One region of the Serratia sp. LSHTC3 genome, then DNA from elsewhere that is predicted to be linked to it. Evidence: predicted binding sites of a transcription regulator. Region 1 holds the regulator's gene; the other holds the start of a gene.
The links. The regulator CRP, encoded in region 1, controls carbon source genes, mostly activating them, when cyclic AMP is high. The targets are predictions, from matches to a motif close to ATGTGANNNNNNTCACAT.
Positions count from the first base shown of each region.

Region 1 (7,331 bases):
CAGCCGCTCCGCCGGCAGCGGCTGCGTCAGCAGGCAGACCCCGGCCGGGTTGCCGCGCAACCCTTCGCCGGTAAAGGCGACCACGTGATAATAGTTTTCCGCCATCGTTCACTCCTTAATGCCAGATCAGTAACACACAGGCTGCAGTCAACAACCCCATGGAAACGTTGAAGATAACCCAGGCCTTTTTACTGCGCAGCAGGCGACCGATCAGGGTGCCGAACGCCAGCCAGATAATGCCGGCGACGATGTTCACCACCACAATGCCCAGCGCGATCGCCGCAATGGAACCGTTGTACTTATCGCCCGCCAGGCTGAAGCTCGCCACCGCCCCCAGCGCCATCAGCCAGGCTTTCGGGTTGAGGAACTGCAGCAGCCAGCCCTGATACAGCCGCACCGGCTGCGGCGGCGCCACGTCGGTTTCCAGCTTTTCATAGGCGGCGGTGGCGACTTTCCACGCCAGCCACAGCAGGTACAGGCTGCCGAGGATTTTCAGGATCAGGTGCAGCGACGGGTAGACCAGGATCAGGCTGCCGACGCCGAACGCCACCAGCAGCAAGATGCTTTGCATGCCGAGCATGATGCCGACCATCAGCCACAGCGATCGCATAAAGCCGAAGTTAGCGCCGGAGGTGGTCAGCAGCATATTATTGGGGCCAGGCGTGATGGCGGCGACCCACAGGAAGCCCAGCATCGAAAGGAATAAACTCGGTTCCATGGCACGGGTGCTCCTCACCCAAGGCGCTTTTTTGCAGTATCATTGTTAATTCTTGGTATTGAAGCTAACAGTGCGCTAGGGATCTCACAATAGCCGCCCACAACATTTTACTCAGCCTATGCCTAACACCTTTCGCCCTCTGACAGGGGCCAGTAACCCGCACCTGCAAACGCTGTTGCCGCGGCTGGTGCGCCGCCGCGTGTTATTGAAACCGCATTGGCAACGGCTGGAATTGCCCGACGGCGATTTCGTCGATCTCGCCTGGAGCGAGGATCCGGCGCAGGCGCGCGCCAAGCCGCGCGCGGTGCTGTTTCATGGCCTGGAAGGCAGCTTCTACAGCCCCTACGCGCACGGCCTGCTCAACGCCTGGCGCGAGCGCGGCTGGCTCGGGGTGGTGATGCACTTTCGCGGCTGCAGCGGCGTGCCCAACCGCAAGCAGCGCATCTACCACTCCGGTGAAACCGAAGACGCGCGTTTCTTCCTGCGCTGGCTGCGCGACAGCTACGGTGAGGTGCCAACCGCGGCGGTAGGCGTTTCGCTCGGCGGCAACATGCTGGCCTGTTATCTGGCGCAGCAAGGCGCCGACAGCCTGCTGCAGGCGGCGGTGGTGGTCTCGGCGCCGCTGATGCTGGAACCCTGCGCCTACCGCATGGAGCAAGGCTTCTCCCGCGTTTATCAGCGCTACCTGCTGGGGCAGCTGAAACAAAACGCCACCCGCAAGCTGTTGCACTACCCGGACACTCTGCCGCTCAAACTGTCACAGCTGAACGGGTTGCGACGCATTCGCGAATTCGACGACGCCATCACCTCGCGCATTCACGGCTTCAGCGACGCCACCGACTATTATCGCCGCTGCAGCGCCCTGCCGCTGTTGCCGTCTATCCAGACGCCGCTGCTGATCATCCATGCGAAGGACGACCCTTTCATGACCCCTGAGGTGATCCCCGACGTCGCCGGCCTGCCGCGCAATATCGAATATCAGCTGACTGAGTTCGGCGGCCACGTCGGCTTCGTCGGCGGCACGCTGAAAAAACCACACATGTGGCTGGAGCATCGCATTCCGGCCTGGCTTTCCCCTTATCTGGACATTCCGACGTGATTATTCCCTGGCAAGAACTGGCAACCGACACCCTGAACAGCCTGATCGAATCCTTTGTGCTGCGCGAAGGCACCGATTACGGCGAACACGAACGCTCGCTGGAGCAGAAGGTGGAGGACGTGCGCCGCCAGCTGAAAAACGGCGAAGTGGTGCTGGTGTGGTCGGAACTGCATGAGAGCGTCAACATCATGCCGCGCGGCCAATTCCGCGCCGGGCAGGAAGAAATTTAGTGGCGCCCGGTTCTATGACTGACGGAAAAAATCAGGTAACAATGGGACATTGCAAACCAGCGCGCGCCATTTTTTCCTGACATAGAGAGCGTCAACAAGAGCCACAATAATCCCCTGACGCCGGCGCATTCAACACGGAGTGACAACCATCATGTCTGCCAAACATCCCGTTATCGCGGTGACCGGTTCCAGCGGCGCCGGCACCACCACCACCAGCGTGGCGTTCCGTAAAATCTTCCAGCAGCTCAAGATCCGCGCCGCCGAACTGGAGGGCGACAGCTTCCACCGCTATACCCGGCCGGAAATGGACGCGGCGATCCGCAAGGCGCGCGATCTGGGCAGACACATCAGCTATTTCGGCCCCGAGGCCAACGACTTCGGCCTGCTGCAGCAGAGCTTTATCGACTACGGCAAAAACGGCACCGGCCGTTCGCGCAAGTACCTGCACACCTACGACGAAGCGGTGCCCTACAATCAGGTGCCGGGCACCTTCACCCCGTGGGAGCCGCTGCCGGCGCCGACCGACGTGCTGTTCTACGAGGGGCTGCACGGCGGCGTGGTTACTGAGCACCATGACGTGGCCAAACACGTCGATCTGCTGGTCGGCGTGGTGCCGATCGTCAACCTGGAGTGGATCCAGAAGCTGATCCGCGATACCGGCGAACGTGGCCACTCCCGCGAAGCGGTGATGGATTCGGTGGTGCGCTCGATGGAAGACTACATCAACTACATTACGCCGCAGTTCTCGCGCACCCACATCAACTTCCAGCGCGTGCCGACGGTGGACACCTCCAACCCGTTCGCCGCCAAGGCCATTCCCTCACTGGATGAAAGCTTCGTGGTGATCCACTTCCGCGGGCTGGACCAGATCGACTTCCCCTACTTGCTGGCGATGCTGCAGGGATCGTTTATCTCGCACATCAATACGTTAGTGGTGCCGGGCGGCAAAATGGGGCTGGCGATGGAGCTGATCATGGCGCCGCTGGTGCAACGGTTGCTGGAAGGCAAGAAGATCGAATAAATGCGTTGAGCGCGGCGCCGGCCGCGCTCCGCCTCGATTACGCCGGTTGGCGGATCTCGAAGCTGTGGGTTACCGTGGCGGCCTTGTTGAGCATCAGCGCCACCGAGCAGTATTTCTCCGCCGACAGGTTCACCGCACGTTCGACGATCTTGTCGGTCAGATCCTGGCCGGTCACGATGAAGTGCAGGTTGATATGGGTGAACAACCGCGGGGCTTCTTCGCGGCGCTCGGAGGTCAGCTTCACCTCGCAGTCGCGCACGTCGTTGCGCCCCTTTTGCAGGATGGATACCACGTCGATCGCGCTGCAGCCGCCCACCGACATCAGCACCATCTCCATCGGGCTGGGCGCTTTATCACCGGCGTTGCCGTCCATCAGCACCTGGTGGCCGGAGGCCGATTCCCCCAAAAACGTTAACCCTTCCACCCACTTAACTCTTGCCTGCATTCTGGTCACTCCGGTTGATTTCTTAAAATCAGAGTACGCTTTCGCATAGAAACAGGCAACGTAACCTGATGCTAATCATGCTGAAGCGAGACAACACGAGACACCCGCCTTACTCTGTGCTACAAACAGAGCCGCAATAAATCTTTCCGGGACACTGCATTTCAGGGAAACGCCCAGAGAAAGGCTCCTTTACCGGTATGTTAACAGAATGTAGCTTGCAGCGCTTACGGCAAGTTAATATGCTAGAGCGACAGCGTATTTTTATGACACGCCTCAAAACTTGCCGGTAGCCCTCGCTCATAACTGCGGCTACAGGCGGGTTTTACAGGGAACTCTGACCCCTGTGACACAAGGCAGCGATAACAACAGAGGATAACAGCGAATGGTTCTCGGCAAACCGCAAACAGACCCTACTCTCGAATGGTTCCTGTCTCATTGCCATATCCACAAATATCCATCGAAGAGTACGCTGATTCACCAAGGTGAAAAGGCCGAAACGCTTTACTACATCGTGAAAGGCTCCGTCGCGGTGCTGATCAAGGATGAAGAAGGTAAAGAGATGATCCTGTCCTACCTCAACCAGGGGGATTTCATCGGCGAGCTCGGATTGTTCGAAGAAGGCCAGGAGCGCAGCGCCTGGGTTCGCGCGAAAACCGCCTGTGAAGTGGCCGAAATTTCCTACAAGAAATTCCGCCAGCTGATCCAGGTGAACCCGGACATCCTGATGCGTCTGTCCGCCCAAATGGCGAGCCGCCTGCAGGTCACCTCCGAAAAAGTGGGCAACCTCGCCTTCCTGGACGTGACCGGCCGCATCGCGCAAACCCTGCTGAATCTGGCGAAGCAACCTGACGCCATGACTCACCCGGACGGCATGCAGATCAAGATCACCCGTCAGGAGATCGGCCAGATCGTCGGCTGCTCGCGTGAAACCGTTGGCCGTATTCTGAAAATGCTGGAAGATCAAAACCTGATTTCCGCCCACGGCAAAACCATTGTCGTCTACGGCACCCGTTAATCCCCGAAGAAACGGCGCAGTCTGCGCCGTTTTTTTATCTGCTCTCTGCCATGTGGCGCCGCCTGATCTACCACCCGGAAATCAACTACGCACTGCGACAAACGCTGGTGTTGTGTCTGCCGGTGCTGTTCGGCTTGTTAATAGGCCAGCTGCAGCTCGGCCTGATGTTCTCTCTGGTGCCCGCCTGCTGCAATATCGCCGGTCTGGACACGCCGCATAAGCGCTTCTTTAAACGGCTGATCGTCGGCGGCTCGCTGTTCGCCTTCAGCAGCGTGCTGCTGCAACAGGCACTGCTGTGGCACGTGCCGCTGCCGGCGCTGATGCTGGGCCTGGCGCTGCTGCTCGGCATCACCGGCGAAATCAGCCCGCTGCACGCCCGGCTGTTGCCGGCGGCGCTGGTGGCCGCCATTTTCGCCCTCAGCACGGCCGGCACGGTACCCCTCTGGCAGGCGCCGCTGCTGTACGCGATCGGCACCGTCTGGTACGGCTTATTCACCTGGTTCTGGTTCAAGCTGTGGAAAGAACAGCCAATGCGCGAGACGCTCAGCCAGCTCTATCTGGAGCTGGCTGACTATTTCGAAGCCAAATACTCGTTGCTGACCCAGCACACCGATCCGCAAACCGCGCTGCCGCCGCTGCTGGTGCGCCAACAAAAGGTGATGGATCTGATCAGCCTTTTATACCAACAGCTCAATTTCCTGCCGCACGCCAACAACCTCGAACAAAAGCGCCTGCAGCGCGCCTTTCAGGTGGCGATGGATCTGCAGGAGCACATCACCGTCAGCCTGCATCTGCCGGAGGAGGTGCAAAAACTGGTGGAGCAGAGCCAGGCCGAAGCGATCATTCGCCGCAACGCTCAGGTGATCGCCGGCCGGCTGCGCGTGGTGGCGCACGATATTCTCTACCATCAACATTCGAAGCGCTTCTCCATGAGCCACGAACTGGCGGCGCTGGAAAAAATGGCGGCGCAGCATCCCGATAACCCGGTCGGCCAGTTTTGTTATTACCACTTCAGCCGCATCGCTCGCCTGCTGCGCACCCAGCATCCGCTGTACCGCCGCGACCTGATGCCCGGCCAGCACCGCCTGCCGTTTTGGCCGGCGCTGGCCAGCTACCTGTCGTTCAAATCCACCGCCCTGCGCAACGCCGCGCGGCTGGGGGTGACGCTGGCGGTCGGCAGCAGCCTGGGTGCGGTTTTCAACCTGCCGAAGCCTTACTGGATCCTGCTCACCATCATGCTGGTGAGCCAAAACGGGTATAACGCCACCCGGGTGCGTATTCAGCACCGTGCGCTGGGCACGATTGCCGGGCTATTGCTGGCGGCCGGGCTGTTGCAGCTGCAGCTGCCGGAAGGAGAAACGCTGAGCATCATGCTGGTGATCACGCTGCTGGCCTACCTGGTTTCGCGCAAGAACTACGGGCTGTCGGTGATTGGCTTTACGGTCACGGCGGTTTACACCCTGCAGCTGCTGGCGCTGAACGGCTCGCATTTTCTGGTGCCGCGTCTGATCGATACGCTGATAGGCTGCGTGCTGGCGTTCGGCGGCACCATTTGGCTGTGGCCGCAGTGGCAAAGCGGGCTGCTGCGCAAGAATGCCCATCAGGCGCTGGAGAACGATCAAGCCGCGCTGCGGCTGATGCTGAAGCAGCCGGAACCGGATGCCACCGCGTTGGCCTATACCCGCATGCAGGTCAACCAAGCGCACAATGCGCTGTTCACCTCGCTCAATCAGGCGATGCAGGAGCCGGGGTTCGCGTCGAATTATCTGGCGGACATGCGGCTGTGGGTCACTCACAGCCAGTTCATCGTCGAACACCTGAACGCCATGACCATTCTGGCGCGCGAGCACTACATGCTGACGCCGAAACTGGCGGAAGCCTATCTGCAAACCTGTGAAATTGCGCTGCAAAGCTGCCAGCAGCGGTTGGAATACGACGGCCCGAGCAGTGACAACAGCGGCATCATGCAGCCGCCGGATCTGCATCCGGACATGCCCGTCACCGAGATGGAACGTCATTTGCGGCGCATTTTGTCGCACCTGAACGTGATGCATACCATTTCGTCGCTGGCCTGGCGTCAGCGCCCGCACCACGGCATCTGGCTCAAGCGCAAACTGCGCGATCAATAAGGGCGCGGCATGCCGCGCCCCGTTATTCGCCGCACGAGCTTCAGACGTTGATCACATCCTGCACCGCCAGCTCGAACAGCGCCATGCCGGCTTCGATGTCCTGCAGCTCCACCACCAGCGACGGCGCAAAGCGGATCACGTTCGGCCCGGCGTTGAGGATCATCAGCCCACGCGCGGCGGCAGCGGTGAGGAAATCGCGCGCTCTGCCGTGATAATGCGGCGTCAGTTCGGCGCCGATCAGTAACCCCATGCCGCGAATGGCGGTGAAAATACCGTATTTATCGCCGATATCCTGCAAAGCCTGCACATACAGCGCGTGGCGCTGTTCGATGCCGCTCAGCACTTCCGGCGTATTGATCACATCCAACGCCGCCTCCGCCACCGCGCAGGCCAACGGGTTGCCACCGTAGGTGGTGCCGTGAGTGCCCACCTGCATCACCGACGCAATCTCTTCGGTGGTCAGCATGGCGCTGACCGGGAAACCGCCGCCCAACGCCTTGGCGGTGGTAAGAATGTCCGGCGTCACGCCATAATGCATATAGGCGAACAGCTTGCCGCTGCGCCCCATGCCGCTTTGCACTTCGTCGAACACCAGCAGCGCCTGATGTTGGTCGCACAGCTCGCGCACGCCTTTGAGGAAGCCGGCGTCGACCGGCGTAATGCCGCCCTCGCCC
Region 1 covers NZ_JBXUNP010000007.1:20,560-27,890, forward strand. Annotated here, with positions in the region: gene AC2CGI_RS21445 (PhzF family phenazine biosynthesis protein) at 1-105, opposite strand, end outside; gene AC2CGI_RS21450 (LysE family translocator) at 116-718, opposite strand; gene AC2CGI_RS21455 (hydrolase) at 837-1,817, shown strand; gene AC2CGI_RS21460 (YheU family protein) at 1,814-2,047, shown strand; gene AC2CGI_RS21465 (phosphoribulokinase) at 2,199-3,068, shown strand; gene AC2CGI_RS21470 (OsmC family protein) at 3,106-3,513, opposite strand; gene crp (cAMP-activated global transcriptional regulator CRP) at 3,896-4,528, shown strand; gene AC2CGI_RS21480 (YccS/YhfK family putative transporter) at 4,579-6,657, shown strand; gene argD (bifunctional acetylornithine/succinyldiaminopimelate transaminase) at 6,698-7,331, opposite strand, start outside.

Region 2 (7,331 bases), on a different contig from region 1:
TTCACCCGGCCGTTGTTGAGCAGCGTGCTCAAGGCTTTCACCATCTGGATCGGCGTCGCCACCCAATACCCCTGGCCGATGCCCACCGAGACCGTATCCCCCTGATACCAGCCTTTTTTGTGCACCTTCAGCTTCCAGTCGCGGCTCGGCAGCACGCCGCGGTACTCTTCGTTCAGATCGATGCCGGTCGACTGGCCGTAGCCGAACTGGCTCAGCCAGTGGTGAATGCGATCGATGCCCATCTCATACGCCACCTGATAAAAGAAGGTATCGGCGGATTCCTCGATCGCTTTGGTGACGTTGAGCATGCCGTGGCCGGTTTTCAGCCAGTCGCGGTAGCGCCGCTCGGTGCCGGGCAGCGTCCAGGTCGGCGCGCCGAAAAAGGTGGTGGTGGGCGTGATCACCCCGGCGAACAGCGCCGAAACGGCCATGTAGGGCTTCACCGTGGAAGCCGGCGGGTACAACCCCTGGGTAACGCGGTTGATGAGCGGCAGATCCGGGTTGCCCAGCAGCGCCTTATAGGCCTGATAGCCGATGCCTTTGACGAAGGGATTAGGATCGTAACTGGGGCTGGAGACCATCGCCAGAATGCCGCCGTCGCGCGGATCTTCCACCACCACCGCGGCGCGTTGCCCCTTCAGCACCGATTCGATGTACTGCTGCAGCGGCAGATCCAGCGTCAGGTAAATGTTTTTGCCGGCCTTCGGCGGCTGCTCCTTCAGCAAGCGGATCACCCGCCCATGGTTATCCACCTCCACCTCCTGATAGCCGGTGGTGCCGTGCAGTTCTGACTCATAATAGGCTTCGATGCCCTGTTTGCCGATGTTGCGGTCGGCGGCATAGTTCTCGCTCAGGCCGGCCTTGTCCAGGCGCTTGAGATCGCTGTCGTTGATCTTCGACACATAGCCCAGCACGTGCGCCAGCTGGGCGCCGTAAGGATATTCACGCTGCTGATAGGTATCGATGGTCACCCCGTCGAAACGGTATTGATTGACGGCAAAGCGCGCCACCTCAGTGTCACTCAGCCCGGTTTTTAGCGTCACCGGCTTGTAGCGGCTGTTGTGGTGCATATCGTCGCGAAACGCGCTGATGTCCTCCGGCGTCAGATCGACGATCGGCGTCAGCGCCTGCAGCAGCGCCGCCATGTCGGTGATTTTGCTGGGCGTGATTTCGACACGATACAGTGTCACGTTTCGCACCAGCGGAGTGCCATTGCGATCGAAGATTAACCCGCGGCTGGGGGCGAGCGGCAGCATTTTGATGTCGTTCTGGTTGGAACGCGTCTGGTAAAAGCCGTGCTGGCGGATTTGCAGCCGGTAGAGGTTAACGATCAGCGCGCTGAAGCAGACCACCACCAGCGCCAGCGCTACGCCTGCCCGGCGGATAAACAGCCTCTCTTCCGCAGAGTGGTCGCGAATTTTTTCTTTTAACAGGGCCATGCGGTGCCGGTACCTTTTGCGTCACATTTCCCCGTAAAATCAGGGAACTGAAAAGCCGGCAAGCATAGCGTTATCGAGCGCGCCGCCCCATGAAAAGGTTGCTAATGAAATGGCATAACTGTTTCAGCATATTGGAATGTTACCGTCGGCGATTTTTTCACCGCGCGCCCCATTGAGCCGCCGTTCGCCCCAATGCTACAATGTGATCTGAATCACATTATTCCCGTTATTCCCCCGCATTTCCCTGTCGGCGCCCTGCCGGATGCGGCTTTTTGTTACATAGGATCAAGTTCGATGAGTACCATTGCCACCGGTTTAGTCATGATGCGCTGGGAGTTGCTGAGCGCCGTGATGATGTTCTTCGCCAGCCAGTTAAACGTCGTTTGCCGTAAAACCAGCCGCAACGGTATGGCGTTCATGTTCAGCAGCCTGGGCCTGTTTACCGCCTGCTGGTTCGTGATGGGCCTGATGGGCATCCACCTCACCCTGGAAGCCTTCACCCAATTCTGGTCATCGGCCTGGGATCGCTACGTGGACGTCGTCAGCACCATGCCGGCCGATTGGCCGATGCCGTAACCTCGCTGCACGGGCGGCGCATCTGCCGCCCCGCCGATTATTCCGCGTCCGTTGACGGCGCCGCCGCCAGCCGCGCCATCAACGCCCCCGCTTCGATCAGCTGCGCCTGTTCTTGCTCCGTTAAACAGCTTTCCATCGCCGCCAGCAGCCACGCCTCGCGCCGGGTGCGGCTTTGCTGCAACAGGCCCAGCCCGGCGGGCGTCAGGCGCACCCGCACCCGGCGTTTGTCTTCAGCATCCGGCGTGCGCACCAGCAGCCCATCGGCCTCCAGCTCCCGTAAGGCGGCCGCCAGGTTAGAGGAACGCATGCGCTCCGACTCCGCCAGCAGCGACGGCGTCGCCTCGCCGCCGTGACGATCGATAGCTCCCAGCAGCATCAGCTGGGCCCAGGATTTTTCGTCGCTGCGCGACTCGCGCCGCAAACGGCGCACCAGCGACATTAATTGCGTGCGCAGCAGCGTCACGTCTTCAGGATGATCTTTTTTCATTGGCATCAATAGATAACGATAGATTTGTCCGTACTTTCACACCGAGACCGGAAACGGTCAACCGAAATTGGCGGACGAAATATGCCAGCTCGCTATTGGCGGGTGCCGGCGTTGAGCGGCAACACCGCATGCACCGCCAAAGCGAACAGCAGACCGATGCCACCGCCCAGCAACACATTGACCACCCTTTCTGCGGCGATCGACGGCGCTTTTCCTGCAATCACCAACGCGCAGGCGATGCAGGCGCAACGGGCGCCAAACCCCAAGGTATAACGATGAAAAGACACCAGGGTGAGCATCGTCACCACGCTCAGCAGTTCATAACCCACATTGCCATGCGGCATGAGGCTACCCAGCAAAATACCGACGGGCACGCCCAGCAATGCGCCTGACGCACGCTGGCGGAGTTTGTTGCGCGTAGCGGCCATATCGCCGCTGATCACGCTGACGGCCGACCAGATCACCCATTGCCCGTAATCGAGGTGTTGCCACTCAACGATCGCCGCCGACAGTGCAACGGCACAACTTACGGCGAGCAAAGCCTCGCCGCAGGCCACGCGAGCGCCAAGCTCATCGCTGCGGCGCAGCTGGAGATAATGATGCAGGCTGTCACTCGTCGACAGCCGCGCTAGCCGCCGATGCTCCGCCAGTGCAAGCATCAGCACCGGCAAGACGGCTGCCCCCAGAAAAGGGAGCTGCGCCCAGCCGCATTGGGCTAATGGCGCGCCGGCGCCACCTTCAGCGGTTTCACACGCCAGATAAAGAGCCGGAATAAAAATAAAATTCCCCAGGGATCGCAGCTTGCCGCCGAACGCGGAGATCCCAACCGCCGCCGCCGCTGCCAACACGCACGCCAAAATGAAGATTACCGGCGTGTGCATGGCGCACAGCAGCGCCATAAAGAGCAGCAGCAATGCCGCCGCATGCAGCGCCACGCCGAGCGGCGCCAGTTCAAGGCGCTCACAAACGACAAACAGCGATATGGTGACCACCGAAGCCTTCAGCCAGTTGGCATTGCCTGTCGCCAGGCTCAGGGCCAGCAACGGCGCCAACACCCATGCTCCCCGTCGCAGCTGACGCCAGGCGATTTCTTCACGCAGCAGCTTCACAATGCGCTCAGTTGTTCCAGCGTGACGATATCGGCAATAGTGGCAAGCGTTTCCATCGAGATCCGGTGCTCTTCCGCCGTGGCCGCCGCGCAAGCCTCTTCCAGTATCAGCACCTGATAATCGCGATCGTGCGCGTCGCGCGCCGTCGCCTGTACCGCCCAGGTGCTGCTGACCCCACAGATCACCAACCGTTCAATGCGGCGGGCGCGCAGCGTCGCATCCAGATTGGTGCCATAAAACGCGCTGACGCGCGGTTTTACGATGGTTAACTCCCCCAAATCAGACGCTAAATCAGGATGAAAATCCGTGCCCGGCTGGCCCAGTGCGATAGCGCCAAATTGATGCGCCTGCCCAAACATCCGCGAGTATTTGGGTTGATCGACATAGCCGGCCGCGAAACCGACTTTAACCAATATGCGCAGCCAATCCTTGCGCTGCGCGAGAGACAATGCGCTATTTGCCCGCGCGATAGCATCGCGCTCAATGACCTGCTGCGCCGAGCGCGCAATTTTTCCTTCCGGGTGGGAGATATCCACGATGTAATCCAGAGCGATCAGTGCGGTATTCATAGAAAGCGTCTCCTTGCCGCCGACACGGCGAAATGGGTAGAGAGAGTGTGGCGCCGCCGAATTGTTGAGCGGCTTGGTGGAGTAGCTTAAAATAAATACCTATGATAATATAGCTATTATTTTATAGCGAAATGTAACAACGCCGCCGACGGGCTTTACGTTTTCTCACGCATTTCCCCCGCGCCGGCCAGTTCGCGGTGTTATTATTATCTTGCTTAACAAATCCCTCCAAATTCAAAGTGGTACGACAAGTCGATGGAAGCGTGGAAAGTCAATCTGATCTCGGTCTGGCTCGGGTGTTTCTTCACCGGGCTGGCGATGAGCCAAATCCTCCCTTTTCTGCCGCTGTACGTCGAACAGCTCGGCGTCAGCGATCATCAATCCCTCAGCCTGTGGTCCGGGCTGGTGTTCAGCGGCACCTTTTTGGTCTCGGCGGTGGTGTCGCCGCTGTGGGGCAGCCTCGCCGACCGCAAAGGCCGCAAGCTGATGCTGCTGCGCGCCTCGCTGGGCATGGCGATCGTCATCGCCCTGCAGGGGCTGGCCACCAACGTCTGGCAGCTGTTCGCGCTGCGCGCCCTGATGGGGCTGACGTCCGGCTATATTCCCAACGCCATGGCGCTGGTCGCCTCGCAGGCGCCGCGCGATAAAAGCGGCTGGGCGCTGGGCACGCTCTCTACCGGGCAGATCTCCGGCGTGATCGCCGGGCCGCTGCTGGGCGGGCTGATGGCCGACCATTTGGGGCTGCGGGTGGTGTTTTTTGTCACCGCCGGGCTGATGTTCGTCAGCTTCCTGGTGACGCTGTTCCTGATTAAAGAACGGCGCATCACGGTGAAAAAAGCGGATCAGCTGAGCGGCCAGGCGGTGTTCCGTTCGCTGCCTTATCCAACGCTGATCGTCACGCTGTTCGTTTGTACCCTGATGATCCAGCTGGCTAACTCCTCCATCAGCCCGATCCTGACGCTGTTCATCCGCGAACTGTCGGGCGACGTCAGCAATATCGCCTTTGTCAGCGGCATGATCGCCGCCGTGCCCGGCATTGCGGCGCTGATCTCGGCGCCACGCCTCGGGCGGCTCGGCGATCGCATCGGCACCGCGCGCATCCTGATCGCCGCGCTGCTGTTCACCACCGGCCTGTTCGCCGTGATGGCCTGGGTGAATACGCCGCTGCAGCTGGGCATTCTGCGCTTCCTGCTGGGGTTCGCCGACGGCGCGCTGATGCCGGCGGTGCAGGCGCTGCTGCTGAAGTATTCCTCCGATCAGGTGACCGGGCGCATCTTCGGCTATAACCAATCCTTTATGTACCTGGGCAACGTGGTTGGCCCGCTGCTGGGATCGGGCATTTCGGCGATGATGGGGTTCCGCTGGGTGTTCGCCGTCACGGCGGTATTGGTGCTTTGCAATGCGCTGCAGCTGCGGCATCAGTTCAAAAAAGTGGAAAATCAACGCGCGGGATAACGAGGAATGTGGGGAAACGCCTCAAGCAGTGGCGGGACAATGACGCCCATCAACCGTACCACCACTGCCAAAGGCGGCCGTAGCCTACTCGACGCGGCGGTCATTTCCTATTTATGTAAGTAAATAAAGTGTTGCGGGCATGTAGAGGGCCGCCGCAGCGGCCCTTGCGGATCAGAACATGGTATTGTCATTGGCCGATTTTTCCGGCACATCCTGATTGACGTCCCAATGCTCGGTGATTTTACCCTGATCGTTCACCCGATAAATATCCACGCTGGCGGTGCCGCGATCCTGCGGATTATTTTGGTATTGGACGTGAACGTAGACCAGATCGCCGTTGACCGCGCTGCGGTATATTTTGGCGCTGTACTGCGGATTGTCTTTGAAGGTCTGGCTGAAGAAATCCAGGAACGGCTTGATGCCGTCGCCGACGAACGGGTTATGCTGCTTGTAGTTCTCCACAATCAGCTTTTGCGCCACGCTGATGTCATGACGGTTGAAAAAGCCCGCATACAGATCTTCCACCACCTTCAGCTTCTGCTGGGCATGATGATAACCGCCCTTGCCGGCCGATTTGTAAGACGCCGCCTGATCCGTTGACAGCGCCGGGTAACTCGCCAGCAAACCGCCGACGATCGCACAGGTGATCAATGCCTTTTTCATAACTGCTCCTTAGTTTCCTGAGTGACCTACGATTTTCAGCTGCCCTTTCAGATGGGTGAAGCTGCCGTCCCTGGCGGCGATGTTGGTGTATACCTCGCCGCGCTCAAAGTCCTCGACATGCGTCACGTTGTCGCCGGACTGTGGTTCATGCCAATAGACCATGTAGACCTTCGGCCGAATCTCCACCGCGGTGTACTGCACGGTATCGGTGATGCCCTGCGACGCTTCGCCGATACCGGTGAAGGTCATGGTCTTGTCATCGGTAAAATCCAGCTTGAAGGCGAAATCGCCGAAGGTCACCTGCACCACTTTACCGACCGCAATAAACTGCCCGTGTTTTTCCGTCATCGTCGCCGCCTTACTGTTTGTCAGGGTGGTTTGCGCCGCCAAAGCGGCAGGCAATGCCAGGGGGAAAGTCAGGGCTATCGCCAGCGCGATGCCCGTTCGTTTCACTGTTTTCATCGTTCCTTCTCCTTTCCGTGGTTGAAAACGAGAATCATTATTATTTCTTAACGGTTGGCGGAAATATAAGAATAATCTCTATTCCTATCAGGCACCTGGCGGCGAAAAAAGCGGGCGAAAAATCGCCGTAAAATGGCATGGCAATAGCGCGTTCTGGCCATTGGTTTTTACGCAATGAACGGAATTACTGCTTTCAGGAAGGGAAACCACTCGGGGATTTGATGGGTCTATAGCGCAGATCGCTTTAAGCTAATGCGTATTTATTCTTAAGGCCGCCCGCCGCAGGGAAACGGCGGCGAACGGCGTGGCGTTTAACGCAGCCAGGGCGTATAGGTGACGCCAACCAGCAACCCTTCCGGGCTGAGCAAACGGGTAACGCTTTGCCCCCACGGCTCTTCACGATTGGCGACCAGCAGCCGATAACCGCGATCGACCAGCCCCTGGGTGGCGGCCGCCATGTCGGCCACGTCGAACTCGATCCATGCCTGCGGCACCGCGAGATCCGCCGGCCAGCGATCGTCGCCAAAGCAGGACTGCGCCGCCTGCGCCAGCGGCCACAGGGCGAAGTGTT
Region 2 covers NZ_JBXUNP010000002.1:1,104,544-1,111,874, reverse strand. Annotated here, with positions in the region: gene mrdA (penicillin-binding protein 2) at 1-1,439, opposite strand, end outside; gene AC2CGI_RS12635 (YjcB family protein) at 1,734-2,015, shown strand; gene AC2CGI_RS12630 (MarR family winged helix-turn-helix transcriptional regulator) at 2,053-2,502, opposite strand; gene AC2CGI_RS12625 (FUSC family protein) at 2,595-3,611, opposite strand; gene AC2CGI_RS12620 (cysteine hydrolase family protein) at 3,608-4,180, opposite strand; gene AC2CGI_RS12615 (multidrug efflux MFS transporter) at 4,436-5,635, shown strand; gene AC2CGI_RS12610 (nuclear transport factor 2 family protein) at 5,807-6,298, opposite strand; gene AC2CGI_RS12605 (MoaF-related domain-containing protein) at 6,308-6,760, opposite strand; gene AC2CGI_RS12600 (VOC family protein) at 7,072-7,331, opposite strand, start outside.
Region 2: the regulator CRP is predicted to act here: its motif matches at 1,640-1,657, upstream of AC2CGI_RS12635 (YjcB family protein).